Regions from separate parts of the Serratia sp. AS12 genome, predicted to be linked through region 2. Evidence: predicted binding sites of a transcription regulator. Region 2 holds the regulator's gene; each other region holds the start of a gene.
What was found. Region 2 encodes CRP, which controls carbon source genes, mostly activating them, when cyclic AMP is high. Its sites were predicted from a motif close to ATGTGANNNNNNTCACAT; they were not measured.
Positions count from the first base shown of each region.

Region 1: a site for CRP is predicted at 1,198-1,215, ahead of SERAS12_RS11825 (maltoporin). Genes of this name have one in related genera too.
Region 3: a site for CRP is predicted at 1,519-1,536, ahead of idnO (gluconate 5-dehydrogenase). Genes of this name have one in related genera too.

Region 1 is NC_015566.1:2,528,715-2,530,989, forward strand. Features, by position in the region: gene SERAS12_RS11825 (maltoporin) at 1-1,107, opposite strand, end outside; gene SERAS12_RS11830 (LacI family DNA-binding transcriptional regulator) at 1,374-2,275, shown strand, end outside.
Region 2 is NC_015566.1:5,036,362-5,038,636, reverse strand. Features, by position in the region: gene SERAS12_RS23360 (YccS/YhfK family putative transporter) at 1-929, opposite strand, end outside; gene crp (cAMP-activated global transcriptional regulator CRP) at 984-1,616, opposite strand; gene SERAS12_RS23350 (OsmC family protein) at 1,996-2,275, shown strand, end outside.
Region 3 is NC_015566.1:3,716,642-3,718,916, forward strand. Features, by position in the region: gene idnD (L-idonate 5-dehydrogenase) at 1-662, opposite strand, end outside; gene idnO (gluconate 5-dehydrogenase) at 687-1,451, opposite strand; gene SERAS12_RS17390 (substrate-binding domain-containing protein) at 1,723-2,275, shown strand, end outside.

The sequences.
Region 1 (2,275 bases), 2.5 Mb from region 2:
GGTGTACTTTTCGCCGCCTTGCTTGTAGTGGCTGCCATCTTTGTGATCATCTTTCTGGTAGAAAGCGCCGGCTTCGCCAATGCCGCGTACGTACTGCGTGAACTGATACTGTGCCCGGCCTACCAGAGAGATCAGGTTACTCTTGTCGATCGCATCGCTGAGATCGCTGGCGGAACCCCAGGTCAACACGTGGTTAAGGGAGAACTTGTCGGTAATCGGGATCAGACCGGTATTGATCACCCGGTAACCTGTGGCATCGCGGGTGTTGTTCCAGACGTCATACCAACCGCCGCCCTGAGACACCATGTTCTGCGCCAGACCCTTGGTGGCGTACTGCAACACCATTTTGTTATAGCCGCCCAGCATGTCTTGGCTGATCTCGCCGGTCAGCATCACGCCGTTTTCCGCGTCGTACAGGCCGCCGTACTCTTTTTGCTTGTTGGTCGGGTTCGGCATCGCATAATCGATACCAAACTCGGTCCAGGCGCCGGTCCACGGTTTCCAGCCGGCATAGCGCAGGTCGAGATAGTTGATGTTGAGGTCGTTATCGTTGTCGACACGGTAATCCACGTCGTTGCCGTCACCGCGGATCCAGGCTACGGAGATGGCGCCCGGCCCAAAGGAGAGGTTTTCCACCCCGGCACCCGCGCCGGATATGTTCCAGTATTTGGTATCGATGATGTGCAGGTCATGGCGCTGATAGTAGCGCTTGCCGCCCCAGATCACCGCGTTAGGGTCGCCCGGGATCAGCCCTTTGATTTGCAGATTAAGCTGACGCAACCCGAATTCGGCGTCATCCCCCAGCGTGGTTTCACTGTCGTTTGAGCCGTCCGATACCATGCTGACCATAGTGTCGAGATAGAAGCTGACGTCGTTCTTTTTGTAGACTTCGCTGCCCAGTTCGATTTCACCGTAGGTGTCGGATTCGTTGCCCAGACGGCCAATTTTGTTCTTCTGCCATTCTTCTAACCCACCATCCTGGGATACCCCGACACCGGAGCGCAGATAGCCATGGAAATCGATCCCTGGTGTTTCGGCGGCAAAGGCAACCGGTGAGGAAAGCGCCATCGCCAAAGCGACAGACAATGTGCGTAGTCTTGTTTTCATGTATGCCTCATTATGTTTTTGTATTACGTTCACATCCGCGCAGCAATAGAATGGCTAATCATGACAACACACAATCGCGTTATTGATTTATTGTGATTTAGTGCAAATAAAACAGCAGGATTTGTAACGGTTAGTGAGACAGATCACTAAGTCTGGATATGTGAACGAATAACTTTTCTGGAAATTTGATGGATGTGATCGGGGTAACTATGCGGTGAGGGGGGCGCCTGTTACAATCAGTCCAGAGCAATCACAGGGAACGGATTATGAAGTCGAAAAGCACCACGTTAGAGGATGTTGCCCGCCATGCCGGCGTGTCTTACCAGACGGTTTCACGGGTGTTGAACAAGTCAGCCAATGTCTCTGAAACCACGCGTCGCAAGGTTGAACAATCTATTGAGCTCCTCAGGTACGTGCCCAATCGTCTGGCGCAGCAGTTGGTGGGCAAACAGAGCCGAACGGTGGGGCTGGTCACCATCTCCCTGGCTTTGCATGCCCCTTCGCAGGTGGCGGCGGCGGTAAAACGTTACGCCAATGCGGAAGGCTATCAGGTGCTGATTTCAATGATTGATGAGAACGTCAATCATGGCATTCAGGACTCGATCAACGATCTCAAGTCGCAGCGGGTAGAAAAGGTCATCATCAACGTACCGCTGGAGACGACGGTGGCGGAAAAAATCGCCGCGGACAACGATGACATTACCTGCCTGTTCCTCGACGTTGACCCTTACAGTTCAGTGTTTAACGTTTCTTTTAACCCGGCCGACGGCACCCGTGCCAGCGTCAAGTATCTTTACGAGCTGGGGCACCGCGACTTTGCCTTGCTGGCTGGGCCGCAATACTCCATTTCGGCCAATTTGCGCCTGAAGAACTGGCAGGATGCGCTGCAGGATTATGGCCTGACGCCGGTCACGGTGCTGCACGGCAACTGGGACGCGCAAAGCGGTTACGCCGGCGCATTGCAGATGCTGCGCGAGACCCCTCATTTCTCGGCGGTGCTGGTGGGGAATGACCAAATGGCGCTCGGGCTGCTAAGCGCCTTCCATCAGAACCAACTGCCGATACCGGGGCAAAAGTCGGTGATTGGCTATGACGATGCTTATGAAAGCGCCTTCTTCTACCCGGCGCTGACCACCGTCTCGCTGGATCTGGATTTGCAGGGCAAGGA
Region 2 (2,275 bases):
TCGGGATGCTGTGCGGCCACTTTTTCCAATGCTGCCAGCTCGTTGGTCATACTGAAGCGCTGGGAGTATTGATGATAGAGAATATCGTGCGCCACCGTGCGCAGCCGGCCGGCAATCACCTGCGCATTGCGGCGGATAATCGCCTCGGCCTGGCTTTGCTCCACCAGTTTTTGCACTTCTTCCGGCAGGTGCAGGCTGACGGTAATGTGTTCTTGTAAATCCAGCGCGACCTGAAAGGTTCGCTGCAGGCGTTTTTGCTCGAGATTATTGGCGTGCGGCAAAAAGTTGAGCTGCTGATACAGCAAGCTGATCAGGTCCATCACTTTTTGCTGGCGCACCAGCAATGGCGGTAACGCGGTTTGCGGATCGGTATGTTGGGTTAACAGGGAATACTTGGCTTCAAAGTAGTCCGCCAGTTCCAGATAAAGCTGGCTCAGCGATTCGCGCATCGGCTGTTCTTTCCACAGCTTGAACCAGAACCAGGTGAACAGGCCGTACCAGGCGGTACCCACCACATACAGTAAGGGGGCGTACCACAGTGGCACCGTGCCGGCCATGCTGAGAGAAAAGATGGCGGCGATCAACGCGGCGGGGAGCAGGCGGGCATGTAATGGGCTGATTTCGCCGCTGACACCGAGCAGCAGAGCCAGGCCAAGCATCAACGCCGGCAGCGGCAATTGCCAGAGCAACGCCTGTTGCAGCAACAGGCTGCTGAGTGCAAACAGTGAACCGCCGACGATCAGGCGTTTGAAAAAACGTTTGTGGGGCGTGTCCAGCCCGGCGATGTTACAGCAGGCGGGAACCAGGGAAAACAGCAGGCCGAGTTGCAGGTGGCCGATCAGCAGGCCAAGGAGCACCGGCAGACACAGCACCAGCGTTTGCCGCAGTGCGTAATTGACTTCCGGGTGGTAAATCAGTCGACGCCACATGATCGGTCGGGGCATAAAAAAACGGCGCGAATCATCGCGCCGTTTTTTCAGTGATTAACGCGTGCCGTAAACGACAATGGTTTTGCCGTGGGCGGAGATCAGGTTTTGATCTTCCAGCATTTTCAGAATGCGGCCGACGGTTTCACGTGAACAACCGACGATCTGACCAATTTCCTGGCGGGTGATTTTGATCTGCATGCCGTCGGGGTGGGTCATGGCATCGGGCTGTTTCGCCAGGTTCAGCAACGTTTGCGCGATGCGGCCGGTAACGTCCAGGAAAGCAAGGTTACCCACTTTCTCTGAGGTCACTTGCAGGCGGCTTGCCATCTGCGCTGACAGGCGCATCAGGATGTCCGGGTTGACCTGAATCAGTTGGCGGAATTTCTTGTAAGAAATCTCAGCCACTTCACAGGCGGTTTTCGCCCTGACCCAGGCGCTACGCTCCTGGCCTTCTTCAAATAATCCAAGCTCGCCGATGAAATCCCCCTGGTTAAGGTAGGACAGGATCATCTCTTTACCTTCTTCATCTTTAATCAGCACCGCGACGGAGCCTTTTACGATGTAGTAAAGCGTTTCGGCTTTTTCACCTTGGTGAATCAGCGTACTTTTGGATGGATATTTGTGGATATGGCAATGAGACAGGAACCATTCGAGTGTAGGGTCTGTTTGCGGTTTGCCGAGAACCATTCGCTGTTATCCTCTGTTGTTATCGCTGCCTTGTGTCACAGGGGTCAGAGTTCCCTGTAAAACGTGCTGTCGCCGTTGTTTTAAGGGTGGCTGGCAGCAGGTTTTGAGGCGTGTCATAAATATACGCTGTTGCTCTAGCATATTAACTTGCCGGGAGAGCTGCAAGCTACATTCTATTAACATACCGGTAAAGGAGCCTTTCTCTGGGAGTTTCCCTGAAATCAGTGTCCCGGAAAGATTTATTGCGGCTCTGTTTGTAGCACAGAGTGAGGCGGGTGTCTCGTGTTGTCTTGCTCGCGCATGACTAGCATCAGGTTCCGTTGCCAGTTTCTATGCGAAAGCGTACTCTGATTTTAAGAAATTAATCGGAGTGACCAATATGCAGGCAAGAGTTAAGTGGGTGGAAGGGTTGACGTTTCTGGGGGAATCCGCGTCTGGCCATCAGGTGTTGATGGACGGCAACGCCGGCGATAAAGCACCCAGCCCGATGGAAATGGTGTTGATGTCGGTGGGGGGATGCAGCGCTATCGACGTGGTGTCGATCCTGAAGAAAGGGCGTAATGATGTGCGTGATTGCGAGGTAAAATTGACCTCCGAACGGCGTGAAGAAGTGCCGCGCATCTTTACCCATATCAACCTGCATTTTATCGTGACCGGCA
Region 3 (2,275 bases), 1.3 Mb from region 2:
GCGTGCAAACGGACGTCGGCCCCCATTTCCCCGGCAATATCCAGGCAGCGCGGGCTGAGATCGGCGCAGACAATTTCACCGGCACCCAGCGCCTTCAGCGCCGCTACCAGTAAGCAGCCTATCGGGCCGACGCCGGACACGAACACCTTTTTTCCTTTGACTTCACCGGGCTGCTTCGCAGCGTGGATCGCCACCGCCAAGGGTTCGGCAAACACCATCACCTTTTCGTCGCGATCGGCGCCGAACGCAATGCACTGCGCGCTATCAACCACCTTGTATTGGGTGAAAGCGCCGTCAACATGCGGGAAATACATCGCGCTGCCGAAAAAACGCATTTGAGTACATTGGTTTTGCTGATTCGCCAGACAATATTTGCACTGCCCGCATGGCTTGCTGGGGTTCAGCGCCACTTTCTGGCCCGCTGTCAGCAGCGCCGAATCGCTGGCCACCACTTCGCCGATCACCTCATGGCCAAGCACCATCGGCTGACGCACCTGAAAACTGCCGACCTTACCTTCCTGGTAATAATGCAGATCTGAACCGCAGATTCCGCCACGGGTGATTTTCACCAGCGTGCCGGTTCCCTGATATTCCACCTCTTGCTCCACCACAGCTACGTCATATTTGCCGTTGACCACACAGGACCGGGTTTGAATTTTCATCATGATTTTCCGTTGAACAGGTCGTTATACCGCAGCGGACATGCCGCCATCGACAAACAGCAAATGGCCATTAACAAAGTCCGAAGCTTTGGACGACAAAAACACCGCCGCGCCAATCAGCTCCTGCGGATCGCCCCAACGTGCGGCCGGCGTGCGTTTGGTCAGCCAGGCGGTAAACTCCGGATTGTCCGCCAGCGCCTGGGTCATTTCGGTTTTGAAATAGCCCGGCGCGATGCCGTTGACCTGAATGTTGTAACGCGCCAGCTCCACGCACATGCCGCGCGTCAGCATTTTCACCGCACCTTTGGAGGCGGCATAGGGCGTAATGGTGTCGCGCCCCAGCTCACTCTGCATCGAGCCGATGTTGATAATTTTGCCGCTTTGTCGCTGCACCATATGGCGCGCCACGGTTTGCGACACCATAAATACCGCTTTCTGATTGACGGCGATAATGTCGTCCCAGTCTTTTTCCGGAAATTCGGTAAAGGGATGGCGCCGCTGGATACCGGCGTTGTTAATCAGCACATCGATCCCGCCCATTTCCGCCTCAATCTGCTCAATGGCGGCATGAATGGCCTGCGAGTCGGTCACGTCAAAAGGGGCTGCATCGGCACTGAAGCCTTCACGCCGCAGAGCATCCACTGCGCGCTGCGCGTTTTCCCGGCTGGTGGCATTGACCAGAATGTGCGCGCCGTACTGCGCCAGCCCGCGCGCCAGCAGAAAACCAATGCCCCGTGACGCGCCGGTAATCAGTATTTTTTTATTATCCAGCGAAAATAAGTTGTTCATAAGCTTCCCCGATCCCCGTCATTCAGTTAGAACAGGTGCCTATCTCACCGGATTGCCGCCGGCAAAAACGTGAGCTGCATCACTTAAAATCATGTTACTAAAAGCTGTTACCTTTAACGTGAAGCCACGCATTCTCACAGGCCAAACACTTGACATATTTCATTGATAAATAGGATTTTTATACTTTATAACGTCGATTGTTATCACCAAATCGATTTGCTAACATGGGGTTATCCGCGATTCCTCCGCCCCACCCTGCTAAGGCCTCAGAATGAAGAACCAACGCGTTACGCTGCAAGATATCGCGCTGCTCGCCGGTGTGACCAAAATGACCGTCAGCCGCTATCTGCGTACGCCGGAAAAGGTGGCGGCCGACACCGCCGCGCGCATCGCCGAAGTGATGAAAGAGGTGAACTTCACCGACACGGATGAAGCGCGTTCGAACCAAAAACCGCGCATCGGCGTGTTAGTCCCCTCCTTCAACAACCAGATCTTTGCCGATCTGCTGGCCGGCATAGAATCCGTCACTCTGGATCAGGGTTATCAAACGCTGGTGGTGAACTATGAGTACAGCCGCGAACGCGAGGAAGAACACATAGCCCAGTTACTGGCCTACCCGATCGCCGGGCTGATCCTTACCGATTCACAGCACACTCTGCGGGCGGAAAAGTACCTGACAGCGGCAAAAATCCCGGTGGCGCAGGTGATGGATCTTGAAGGGCCGCCAGGGCGAATTGCCGTGGGGTTCGATAACTATCAGGCGGGTTATGACATGACCGAAGCGCTGCTTGCCAGCGGTAAACGCCAGGTGGTCTATTTCGGCG